Regions from separate parts of the Paenibacillus sp. VT-400 genome, predicted to be linked through region 3. Evidence: riboswitches for the same ligand, from Rfam matches in the RefSeq annotation. Region 3 holds a riboswitch; each other region holds the start of a gene.
What was found. A riboswitch is a leader RNA that binds a small molecule or an ion and turns the genes downstream of it on or off. The one in region 3 is predicted to bind thiamine pyrophosphate.
Positions count from the first base shown of each region.

Region 1: linked by a shared signal. The riboswitch ahead of thiC (phosphomethylpyrimidine synthase ThiC) and the one ahead of EL84_RS10810 (ABC transporter ATP-binding protein) in region 3 are both predicted to bind thiamine pyrophosphate.
Region 2: linked by a shared signal. The riboswitch ahead of EL84_RS01125 (ABC transporter substrate-binding protein) and the one ahead of EL84_RS10810 (ABC transporter ATP-binding protein) in region 3 are both predicted to bind thiamine pyrophosphate.
Region 4: linked by a shared signal. The riboswitch ahead of tenA (thiaminase II) and the one ahead of EL84_RS10810 (ABC transporter ATP-binding protein) in region 3 are both predicted to bind thiamine pyrophosphate.

Region 1 is NZ_LELF01000062.1:54,522-57,684, forward strand. Features, by position in the region: gene EL84_RS08730 (IclR family transcriptional regulator) at 1-579, shown strand, start outside; TPP riboswitch at 728-841, shown strand; gene thiC (phosphomethylpyrimidine synthase ThiC) at 1,230-3,044, shown strand.
Region 2 is NZ_LELF01000038.1:229,114-232,276, forward strand. Features, by position in the region: gene EL84_RS01110 (hypothetical protein) at 1-70, opposite strand, end outside; gene EL84_RS01115 (VOC family protein) at 245-631, shown strand; gene EL84_RS01120 (NAD-dependent epimerase/dehydratase family protein) at 649-1,404, shown strand; TPP riboswitch at 1,550-1,662, shown strand; gene EL84_RS01125 (ABC transporter substrate-binding protein) at 1,884-2,924, shown strand; gene EL84_RS01130 (MTH1187 family thiamine-binding protein) at 3,149-3,163, shown strand, end outside.
Region 3 is NZ_LELF01000067.1:7,403-10,565, reverse strand. Features, by position in the region: gene EL84_RS10815 (radical SAM/SPASM domain-containing protein) at 1-654, opposite strand, end outside; TPP riboswitch at 872-974, shown strand; gene EL84_RS10810 (ABC transporter ATP-binding protein) at 1,133-1,897, shown strand; gene EL84_RS10805 (ABC transporter permease) at 1,887-2,717, shown strand; gene EL84_RS10800 (ABC transporter substrate-binding protein) at 2,885-3,163, shown strand, end outside.
Region 4 is NZ_LELF01000067.1:2,682,830-2,685,992, reverse strand. Features, by position in the region: gene EL84_RS22395 (zinc-dependent alcohol dehydrogenase) at 1-629, shown strand, start outside; gene EL84_RS22390 (hypothetical protein) at 661-861, shown strand; gene EL84_RS22385 (spore coat protein) at 872-1,168, shown strand; gene tenA (thiaminase II) at 1,371-2,033, opposite strand; TPP riboswitch at 2,147-2,244, opposite strand; gene EL84_RS22375 (endo-1,4-beta-xylanase) at 2,450-3,163, opposite strand, start outside.

The sequences.
Region 1 (3,163 bases), on a different contig from region 3:
GTGATCCGCGATGCAGCAACAGAGAAGTACCGACTTGGCATCCGAATCTGGGAGCTGTCAGCTCATATGTCCCGCAGTGATGATCCCGCTATTCTGCTGTTGCCTGCGATGGAGCGACTGAGAGATCGATTGGGGGAGACCGTGAGTCTGTACCTGCGTGATGGGAGTGAACGGATTCGTATTCAGGCGGTGCAAAGTGATCAGGCGATCCGCCGAGTTGCTCCCGTTGGTGTTAGACTCCCGCTGTCTGTGGGGGCTTCCAGCAAAGTCCTGATGGCGTTTGCCACGGACGAGGATCGTGAAGAACTGATGAACGGGCCGGAATGGCCGGTGTTTATTGATCCAGCGGTGTATTTAGCGCAGATGGGAGATATCCGGGATAACGGATATGCCACAAGTTACGAGGAACGTGAGCCGGGAGCTGCCGCGGTATCTGTACCGATTATGGATCGCAGAGGCAATATTGCAGCTGCGCTCTCGGTCTCAGGACCTGTCAGTCGACTCTCGCAGGAGACATTGCATGAGTATGCACCGGTGTTGAAGGATGCTGCTACGCAAATGGGGCTCATGTTATCCTGATGTTGAGTTAAGATTTTTCTCCAATTGGGTTGGTGTTCTGGAATATAAAGGTTGTTTTTATGTTCCGGTTGCGCTACTCTGTAATGGACGGCCCAACGGGGCCAGCTTCATTGAATATGAACAGCGGCTTATGTAAGCCGCAACTTGTTAACGTTACTGGGGGAGTCCGAATTGTCCGGACTGAGACGGAATCGCATGAGATTCCGGACCCTTTGCACCTGATCTGGATCATACCAGCGTAGGGAAGTAATCGGCGATATGACCACAACCACCACATGATGTGACCCTTGTAGGGCTCCGTTAAGGAGTTGCATGAAGGTGCATTATTGGTGATGGACATAAAAGTCGGTTCCTTCGGGGACCGGCTTTTTTATATACAGGGAACGGGCGATATAGCGCGGACTCTATGGGCTTCTTTTTCAATAACCTGCAACAGTGGGCTTGGATGAATAGAGAATGCACCATAGATCATCCAAGATCTGTGGCAGCCTCCGTCTGTTGTTAACTGTACATGAAAAGTGTCTTCCCTGGTCTGGTGTAGGATCGCTCTTTCTTCTCTGCATTGCGCATGATTTGGGACAGGTACGTAAGTGAGCTAATGACGAAACCAACCAAACAAGCGACGAACACTGAGGAGGAGACAAGCGAACATGAGTACAGGAAATCAAACGGGACAACAAGCGACGGAACAGGGACATAACGATCAGCAGGTGGAAAAAGAAACAGGAGCGGCCGGACGGGTTCAGCCCTTTCCCGGTAGCCGCAAAGTCTACATTCAGGGCTCACGGCCGGACATTGCTGTACCGGAGCGTGAGATAGCCCTTCATGACACGAATACTCCCCAAGGGGTGGAGCATAACGAACCGCTGCGTGTCTACGATACGAGCGGCCCCATGACCGATCCCGCATTTCATGCGGATATCCGCGCAGGTTTGCCAGCCCTGCGCACCCGCTGGATCACAGAGCGTGGCGATGTTGAAGCTTATCAGGGTCGTACGGTTAAACCGGAGGATAACGGACTGAAGCCCGGAGGGAAGAGAGCTGGCGCTGAAGAGTACCCCGGATTACGAGGCAAACCGCTGCGGGCACAGCCAGGACGCTGTGTGACCCAGATGCACTACGCGAGGCAAGGAGTCATTACGGCAGAGATGGAGTTTGCCGCCATTCGTGAGGGCGTGGAACCGGAATTTGTACGGCAGGAGCTGGCGAGTGGACGGGCCATTCTGCCATCCAACATCAATCACCCGGAGAGTGAGCCGATGTTGATCGGTCGTCATTTTCACGTGAAGATCAATGCCAACATTGGCAACTCTGCTGTATCTTCTTCCATCGAGGAAGAGGTGGAGAAGATGACTTGGGCGGTACGCTGGGGATCGGATACGGTGATGGATCTGTCCACAGGAAAAAACATTCATACCACCCGGGAATGGATCATCCGTAATTCACCTGTGCCGATTGGTACGGTGCCGCTGTATCAGGCGCTGGAGAAGGTGAATGGCGAAGCGGAAGCGCTGACCTGGGAGTTGTACCGTGACACACTCATTGAGCAGGCAGAGCAGGGCGTGGACTACTTTACGATTCATGCAGGTGTACTGCTGCGTTATATCCCCATGACGGCCAAGCGGATGACAGGCATTGTGTCCCGGGGCGGGTCCATTATGGCAGCATGGTGTCTGGCGCATCATCAGGAGAATTTTTTGTACACCCATTTTGAAGAAATCTGTGAGATTATGAAAAGGTATGATGTAGCGTTTTCGCTGGGAGATGGACTCCGTCCAGGTAGTATCTATGATGCCAATGACGAGGCTCAGATGGCGGAACTGGCTACGCTCGGGGAACTGACGCAGATTGCGTGGAAGCACGATGTGCAGGTGATGATCGAAGGTCCTGGGCATGTGCCGATGCATAAGATCAAGGAGAATGTGGACTTGCAGATGGAGATCTGTAAAGAGGCACCGTTCTATACGTTGGGGCCGCTGACGACCGACATTGCCCCGGGTTACGATCACATCACCTCCGCCATTGGTGCGGCCATGATTGGTTGGTTCGGCACGTCCATGCTCTGTTATGTTACGCCAAAAGAACATTTGGGCCTGCCCAACAAGGATGATGTGCGGGAAGGGGTTATCGCCTACAAGATCGCAGCTCATGCCGCCGATCTGGCAAAAGGCCATCCACGTGCCCAGCGCCGCGATGATGCATTGTCCAAAGCGCGCTTCGAATTCCGCTGGCGTGACCAGTTTAACCTGTCACTGGACCCGGAACGTGCGCTGTCCTACCATGATGAGACGCTGCCAGCAGAAGGAGCCAAAGAAGCTCATTTCTGCTCCATGTGTGGACCAAAGTTCTGTAGCATGCGCATCACGCAGGACATTCGTGCCTTTGCCGCTGATAAAGGATTGTCCGAGAATGAGGCTGTAGCTGCCGGGATGCAGGCGAAGGCTGAGGAGTACCGGATGCGGTAGGTGAGTGGAGATTGATAGTGTAGCCAAAAAAAACAGTTCATCACATACAATGAGTGATGAACTGTTTTTTTTGTTTGTATCCTTCAGATTAGCTCTATTGGATTTAACTAAATATTGGC
Region 2 (3,163 bases), on a different contig from region 3:
AGACCATTCCTGTACACATCATTAATCCGAAAATAATTTGTTCCTTCTTGCTTGTTGGCAATTCTCTCATCCTCTCTGTTTACCTTCGTAATTATAGAGATGAGGAAACCCACCACATAAGTGAACATTCTGTGAACAATTATAATTTTTCCAAATTAAAACCGGATTTGACAACCATGTAGTACAGCCCTATGATATCCCTTAAAATGGTAGAAAGATTCATAGTATAAGGAGGATTTGGATTATGAGTTTTCAAAAACGCATTGACCACGTCGGCATTGCTGTGCGTGATCTGGAGACCACGCTGCGTTTCTATACGGAGATTGTTGGTCTTGAATTGAAAGACCGGGTAACCCATACCAACGGCGTCATTCAGCTCGCCTTCCTTGGCTTCAATGGAAGTAATGAGACTGAGATTGAGTTAATTCAAGGTTACAGCGACAAGCTGCCTTCCGAAGGTACGGTACACCATTTTGCGATCCATGTAGATGATCTTGATTCTGAGTACAAACGCATCCAAGCCACCAAAGCCGTATTTATTGATGGAGAGATTATTACACTGCCTAACGGTTACCGCTATTTCTTCATCTATGGACCTGAAAAGGAATGGATTGAGTTCTTCCAGCGCTAAGAATTGGAGTTGATTTCATGAACATTTTAATTACCGGCGCAGCCGGGAAAATTGGCCGGGACTTGTCCCAACACTTGTCAGAAGCATATCACCTGCGACTAACGGATTTGAATATCGACAGACTGCATACGTATCAAGAAACCGACCATGAGATCATGACACTGGATGTGACAGACCCTGAAGCCTGTCAGCATGCTTGCGAAGGCATGGATGTGGTAGTACATCTGGCGGGAGACCCTTCCCCGCATGCCGGATTCTATGAATCGTTGTTGGACATCAATATCAAAGGTACATTTAATGTATTCCGTGCAGCTAAGGAGCAAGGTGTGCAAAGAGTCATTCTGGCGAGCAGTGCACAGACGATTGAGGGGTATCCCATTGATGCTCAAGTCTATCCGGACATGCCAACACGCCCACGGAATTTGTACGGGGTTAGCAAATGTTTCGGAGAATCGCTCGCTTCCTATTTTGCGTATACCGAAGGTTTACAAAGTGTAGCAATACGTATAGGTGCATATGATGATTTTCAACCGGACGGACCAGCGCTGGAAGCAAGGGATATGAGCGCGTATATTAGTCCGGCTGACTTGTGTGATTTGATGTTCAAAGCAATTACAGCTACCAATCTGGAGCCCTTCACCATACTGCATGGGATCTCGAATAATCGGTTTAAACGATTGAATCTGGAAACCACTCAGAAACAGGTAGGCTATGACCCAAAATCCGATGCTTTTGCACTCAGCCAGATTGCCTTATATGATTCGCCACGATAATTATTGAAAATAACACATCTAAACAGGCTGTTATACATATGTATAACGGCCTGTTTGATAAGTTCATACGTGTCCCCATCCAGTTCCTGACTGGACACGTTCCACCCGCTGGCCTATAATTACACCTAGTAATGCCCGTAACTTCATAGTTTCCCAGGGGAGTCGGAATTGGCCGGCTGAGAGTGTATCCCACCAAGATACTAACCCTTAGACCTGATCTGGATCATGCCAGCGTAGGAATCGGAGTATATCGAAATGGCACAGCCCTATGGCTGAACGCCACCTCTCTAACGCCTGCACGCGTCCCGGAATACGGGACGCTTTTTTAATGTTCTTTTATATAGCCAGAGAGCTAAAAAAAGTGACGTTATTCAGATCTCAACTGGTATAAATCTGTCGATTTATGCAAGATGATTGGATATGAAGCCAAGGAGTACCCCGTGCCACTCGGCCGGACATATCGAAGGAGAGAATTACAGATGAAATGGCGTAAAACGATGGGATTGATGCTCTTATGCGTGCTTATGGTGACTGTAGCCGCATGTGGCGGCAAAGAAGCTGCCCCGGCAGAACAGAACAGCAACACAAATGCGGAAAGCAGTAACAAAGGTGACACTGCCGCCCTGAAAGATATTAAAGTGGTGCTCGACTGGACACCGAATACGAATCATACCGGCCTATATGCGGCTGTAGATCAAGGTTTTTACAAGGCCGAAGGCTTGAACGTGGAGATTGTACAACCAGGTGCCGGTGGCGCAGATACGATGGTTGCCTCCAATGAAGTACCGTTTGGCGTAAGTTATCAGGAGAGTGTAACTCAAGCCCGCACACAGGGTGTTCCATTGGTCTCCATCGCAGCAGTTATTCAGCATAATACATCTGGTTTCGCTGCTCCGGCGGATCGGAATATCAAGTCACCGAAAGATTTTGAAGGTAAAACCTATGGCGGTTGGGGTTCCCCAGTCGAAGAAGCCGTGATGCAATCCATTATGGAAGGCGACGGAGCCGATGTATCCAAAGTGAAAAACATTAATATGGGTGACGCCGACTTTTTCACCGCAGTAAAACGGGACATTGATTTTGCGTGGATTTTCTACGCCTGGACGGGGATTGAAGCCGAACTGCGCGGGGAACCGATCGACATGTTATATGTGAAGGATTATTCAGATGCACTGGATTATTACACGCCTGTCCTCGTAACAAACGAGCAAACGATCCAAAACGACCCTGAGCTGGTGAAAGCATTTCTGAAAGCCACTTCAGAAGGATATCAATACGCAATTGATCATCCCGAAGACGCAGCAAACATTCTGATCAAGGCCGTCCCGGATCTGGATAAAGACCTCGTACTGGCAAGCCAGAAATGGCTTAGTCCAAAATACACGGATGACGCCCCGCGCTGGGGAGAACAAAAACAGGAAGTCTGGCAGAACTACACCGACTGGATGTTTAGCAAAAAAGTGCTTGATGAACAGATCGATGTGAGCAAGGCATATACAAACGATTTTTTACCCCAATAAAATTTCTCATATAAAACGAACTTAATATTTACACGAGGACGGAGAGGACAGAAATAACGTGAAAAAGCGAAGCGGTCGCCTTTATCACCGGATTTTCCCTTTAGAGAAAGGGAATCAAAAAAATCTGGGGATAACAGCGATTGGAAGGTTATTCTGTCATCGAAGTGGCTAGTGTAACGGTCATTAGTTCATTTTATATATCATGAAAGGAGCCGTGATCTCTCATGGCAAGCACACTA
Region 3 (3,163 bases):
GCAAAAGCCTTTACCGTCATCTTCAGGTGCATCCAGACTTGGCCACTGGAACTCATGGTCCTGATTCAGGTATACATTCGGGGCAATTTTGACCCCGCTGCCTGGAACTACTTTTTCCTCAATGCGGAAATCCAGATTGAATTCACGTTCCAATACTTCAAGGGTCTCCCGATTTCGATTCATCTGAGCATTTGTGAAGTTATCCTGTGTCAGATTCCACAACCGAAATGAGATGATGACATTGTGCTTAACGGCCTCGTGTACAAAGGACAAAATATGACGCAGGTATCCGTCACGGTCTGTTGAACCTTCATGCCCATCGAAGCTGTGCAGAGAGAAATTCATCTGCCGCAGCGCTGGTTTGCCAAGCAATTTATGCTGAGTCTTGGGTAACAGTGTACCATTCGTTGTAATGTTCACCTTGAGTCCCTTTTCATGTGCGGAATCGAGCAACAGATCTATTTTGGGATGCAACAAGGGTTCGCCTTTGACATGTAGATAAATATGATTGGTGTGTGGTTTAACTTGATCCAGTATATTGTTGAAGACTTCAGGGTCAATGAATCCTTTGGCACGCTGTGTCTGCGGACAGAAGCTGCATGCCAGATTGCAGATACTCGTGATCTCAATATATACTTTTTTGAACGTTTTCAACTCGGGTCCCCATTCTGCTTCGGAGGGAGAACAATCCCGCCTGCATTTGTGATCCGGCCAATATGCGCCACCACTATTATATCGGGTTAGGGAGCCCAGGTAAATTGTTCAGTTGTTCGGGTCTGACTCCACGCTCATCTCAAGAAATCCATCATGCTGCCTCTTTACAGTTCATGTTCAAGTGATATATGCTGAACACACAACTGCATATCTTGAACTTTTGCACTAGGGGAGCCTTGCGGCTGAGACGAATATGACTATTCGGACCCTTTGAACCTGATCTGGATCATACCAGCGGAGGGAAGTGGAGCGGCCTTTTAGTAAGCGGATTTTTTTCATGTATGTGAAGATAAATTGCGGATTTAACTTACAGACCCACTCATTTCTCCGGAAATGGGTGGGTCTTTTTTGTTCCTTTTGCAGAGTATAGGATGCCGTTGTTATTCCAGCAGTCTGACATCAAGGGGGTGAGGATCAGATGAACAACCATGTAACCATTGAGAACGTTAGCTTCGCTTTTCCTGAAAAAAAGGATTCACCCGTGCTCGCCAATGTGTCGCTTCAGGTCCAACAAGGAGAATTTGTCTCGCTCATTGGCTCCAGCGGGTCAGGTAAAAGCACGCTCTTCAAGCTGCTCGCAGGCTTGCATGAGCCAACCGTTGGCACCATCGATATAGCTGATGTACCGCAAGGACAACGGCTCGGACGAATCGCCTATATGCCGCAGAAAGATCTGCTGTTATCCTGGCGTACCGTCATGGAGAACTGCATGCTGCCTGCCGAGCTTGCACCAGGCCGACAGGACTGGGACAAGTTACGGGCAAACATCCTAGCTGGGTTGGCAAGGTTCGGCCTGTCAGGTTATGAGCAGGCCTACCCGGATGAGTTATCCGGCGGCATGCGGCAGCGGGTGGCATTGCTGCGTACCTTGCTTACAGGCGGGCAGCTCATGTTACTGGATGAACCCTTCGGTGCACTCGACGCCTTAACCAAACGAGAAATGCATCGCTGGTTGTTGGAGCTGTGGGAGGACTTTGGACAAACCGTGCTGTTCATTACACATGACATTGAAGAAGCCCTGCTGTTAAGTGACCGTATCATTCTGTTAACTCCAGGGGGGCAAGGTCAGCAGTTGCGGGAGATGACGGTTCCTTTACCACGCCCAAGGCATTCGGACATGATCTACGAACTGGCTCTCGTGCAGATGAGGCAACAACTGGAGGAACAATTGCATGCAAAATGATAGAGCTGAGGTTAGCGTCTGGACGTGGTGTTCGAAGTGGCTCTCGAAATGGTTTTCCCAATATGGTTTGTTTATTATGCTCATGTTCTTATTACTGGCGATCTGGGAAGTGAGTGTGCGTATGGGTTGGGTGCCCTCCTTCATCATTCCTGCACCCAAGGCCATCATAGGCTCACTGGTTGAACATCGTCGTCTGCTGTTGACCATCCATCTGCCTGCTACCTTTATGGAGGTTATTGTTGGTTTTGGCTTGTCCATAGTGACTGGAATTACGCTGGCAACAGGCATGCATATGAATCGGTCGATTGAAAAGGCCCTATATCCCTTCATTGTAATTAGTCAGACCATCCCGCTGATCGCCTTGTCCCCCGTATTTATCTTGTGGTTTGGTTACACGTTGTGGAGCAAAGTCGCGGTGGTATTTTTAATCGCATTCTTCCCCATTGTGGTCAGTACCTACGATGGACTCCGCCAAGGCGATCCGGAGCAGCGTGAACTACTGCTCACCATGGGCGCCAACAAGTGGGATATTTTTTGCAAACTCCAGGTTCCGCTGGCACTTCCCTCTTTTTTCTCGGGGCTAAAGATGTCTGTGGTGTACTGCGTGGTTGGGGCAACGATTGGCGAATGGCTTGGTGGTAGCAAAGGTCTAGGGTACTTCAGCCGTCGTATGTCCAGCAACATGAACACGGATGCGATGTTTGCCGCCATTTTGCTGTTATCCCTGCTTGGGATCGTTTTGTTTGTACTGATTACCTGGCTGGAGAAACGGTTTAGCATACGGCGTCATCGTCATGGAGGCAAAAGAAAGGTTGGATAATACTTAGACAGAAATTAGATGTAAATACAGTAGTTACAATCTTCAAAACAAAACTTATCTTATGCACAATTTCAGCAACATCTTCAATCAGTTCATTGTCACATTGTCGTTAACATGCTGTTGCCCATTTTCTACAAATCAAAACGATGAAATGAGGAACTTCATTTATGAATAACAAAGGTATATACTCCCTGCTTCCCATCATGCTCATTAGCCTTTTCCTGATCATTAGCGGATGCAGCACCATGAATACTAGCAAAAACAAGCCAACAACAGACTCTGCAACTAATGTACAGCAAACAGATCCGTCTGCAACCGAACCAGCATCAGACACCAAAGATAAACTGTCTATCATGCTCGACTGGTACCCGAATGCAGTACACTCCTTCATCTATGTGGCTCAGGAAAAAGGATACTTTGCAGACCAAGGTCTGGATCTCGATATT
Region 4 (3,163 bases), 2.7 Mb from region 3:
GCGTAGATAACGCCGGCGTTAAAAATGGAGATACGGTCATTGTGCTCGGCTGCGGCCCGGTCGGACTCCTGGCCCAGAAGTTCTGCTGGCTGAAAGGAGCTAAGCGGGTCATAGCCGTCGACTATGTCGATTACCGCTTAAAGCATGCGAAGCGAACAAACCATGTGGAAATAGTAAACTTCGAACAGGATAAGAATATTGGGAACACTCTCAAGGAAATGACCAAAGGCGGCGCCGATGTTGTCATTGATGCGGTAGGAATGGACGGCAAGATGAGCGATCTTGAATTTCTAGCCAGCGGTATGAAACTGCAAGGCGGCACCATGAGCGCATTTATCATTGCATCTCAGGCTGTTCGCAAAGGTGGCACCATTCAAGTCACTGGGGTATACGGCGGACGTTATAACGGATTCCCGCTCGGTGATATCATGCAGCGAAACGTGAATATCCGTTCCGGACAAGCTCCGGTCATTCACTACATGCCATACATGTACGAGTTGGTTACGTCTGGCAAAGTGGACCCTGGCGACATTGTTACGCACGTCATTCCGCTCAGCGAGGCCAAACGGGGCTATGAAGTGTTCGATACAAAAACGGACGATTGCATTAAAGTCATCTTAAAGCCTTAAATATGAATAGATACATGGGAGGACAATCTGAATGGATTCCACTTACGCTTTGCATGAGATGCTCGAGGTGCATGAAATAGCTGCGTTCAAGACGGTTTGTATGACTAAATCCAAGACCATGCAAGCTCTGGTAACCGACCCGGAGCTCAAGCAAATTTTGCAACAAGATGCGATATTATCACAACAGCAACTTCAGGAGCTCGGTGAAGTGCTGTCTAAAGCGACTGTATAGGAGATAAAAAATGAACCCAATATTAGAACATATGACTGGTCTTAATACGTTGACCGATGACGTAATCGCAATGGATTTTTTGATGAACGCCAAGAGCAGTGTCAGAAACTACGCCATGGCTGTGACCGAATGTGCCACCCCCGAAATCAAACAAATTTTGATGAAACAGCTCGATGAAGCGATAGACTCTCATGAAAAGATATCAAATTACATGGTGCAGCATGGCTTATACCACCCTTACCATATTGCAGAGCAAATTCAGCTCGATCTGAAAAACATTCAGACTGCTATGAACATTCCGTCCTGACACCCTTTTTGATTTTAGCCAGAGACTTCAGAGAACAAAATGTTCCTATGTCAAGAATTTCAACAATAATAAAAGGCGGATACACTCCGCCCTTTTTTCGGTATCATCACGAAACACGCTTATACAAGCGTTCCTTTACTTAATTTCCATCCTGAGACTGTTTTATGGACGCTGCTCTCAACTTTAATTGACTACAGTGAACTTAAGGCTCCAGCCTCCATGACATCTCCCAAAAATCAAGTTCAAAGCGACTGCACATCACGAAAATATCTTCCATCCGTTGGTACGTTCCCTCGCTACAGCCTTCTAATAGCTTATCCGTTAACGTCACTAGGGAGTGATTGTTGTTGTTGTATTCAGAGGAAGCATATCCTGTGATCCACTCTCCGTAAAAAGGATGATCAGCTGCGCCTGGCTTTTGGGCAAGGACTTGACCAATCTCTGCATAGCTCCATGAGCAGGCCAGAATGGATACAAGTACTTCTGCTATGCCACCGGCATGGGAAACAGAGAGCATATAGTTAGTATAGGCTGCATTTTTCAGTGCAGGTTTTACCTGGAAAACATGATCCTCTGTAATTCCTAATCGCTCCATATAAGAACGATGAATTTTCATTTCACCATTTAGGATGTTATCTACGTTTTTACTAAAAAACTGCATCAATTTCGGGTCGTGCGACTTGATGATACCTAGTGCAAATACACGGGCATAATCGAACAGGTACAAGTAGTCTTGCAGCAAATAATAACGAAATTGTTCAACCGTTAAGGAACCATCTCCGATTCCTTTAACAAAGGGATGCTCAAGACATTCCTTCCACACAGGCTGTGCTGCCTGATATAGTCTCTCTGAAATAGTCAACATGTGTTCCTCCAATTCATAATGTACGTATTTAAAAACAAAAAAACGAAACATCCATAGGATGTTTCGCAGACAAATACACTAAAACAAGGGGGTTCGCATGAGCTACCCAAGTACAGCGTTTCATCGTTGCATCCCTACGTTGGAATTATCCAAATCAGGTAAGGTCGGTTTAACACCCTCTCAGCCGGTTAAGGCTCCCTCGCAAACGGTTGTATGTAGTTGATTACTTTCTTATCCGCATAAAAGAAAAAATAACATCCATTTAGTATATCAAGGGCTGTTAAATATAGTCAAGGCAGATTGTATCGCCCTCATCAGCTTGAGTGACGTATGTAAACGATGAAAACCATCACAACAATGGTTGAGTTTTAGCCACTGTTATGATGGTTTCTATTCTTGCAACTACTGCCGATTGTTTAATGCCCGAGTTTGTTCTTTCCGACAAAAGTGAGTATTCCGTACTGGGAAGTGTTTCTCCAGCTCTCATTGGTCGTATCATTCCATTTAGCTACGCTCTGCTTACCTCCGCCCTGGTTGTCGTTAATTTGAAGCTCGAAGCCGAGAACATTTCCTGTTTTGGGCGTCAATGATTGTAAATGAATTCTGGCTTCTACGAGGTATCCTTTATTCGTTTTCTTCACAGCACTTACAAGGCGTCCGGGTGAGGCACCGCCTGCAAAGGTTCCTACATTGTCTGCACTGATTCTGAACTGGGCATCATCATATTGAAAATACGGTGTGCGCTGGTGATTCTCGTCCAGGAAAATCTCAACCGAATCCTGATCCCATGGGTTGATGCTGTCTGTAATGATGTTTGGATCAGTGACGTCGATCAGCAGGTATAGATACTCACCTGACCACATTGCGCGAGCCACTGCCTCTGCACCTTTGGTCTCATTCAACCGTTTTACTTCAAATGGTACAGCCTTATTCCATAGGGCGTCTTTCTTCCCATCAATCTGAACAATCCCTTGCACAGCTTGTGCAGATTTGGGCATAGGGGTGAGTTGAATCACGCCGTATTTGCTTGTATCTTGTTCCTGAGATTGTGTTCGATCATTCCAGTACAGTGGATTATAAGGTTGTGTCCCACTTGAACCGCCATCAGTCACACGGATATCCAAGCCGGC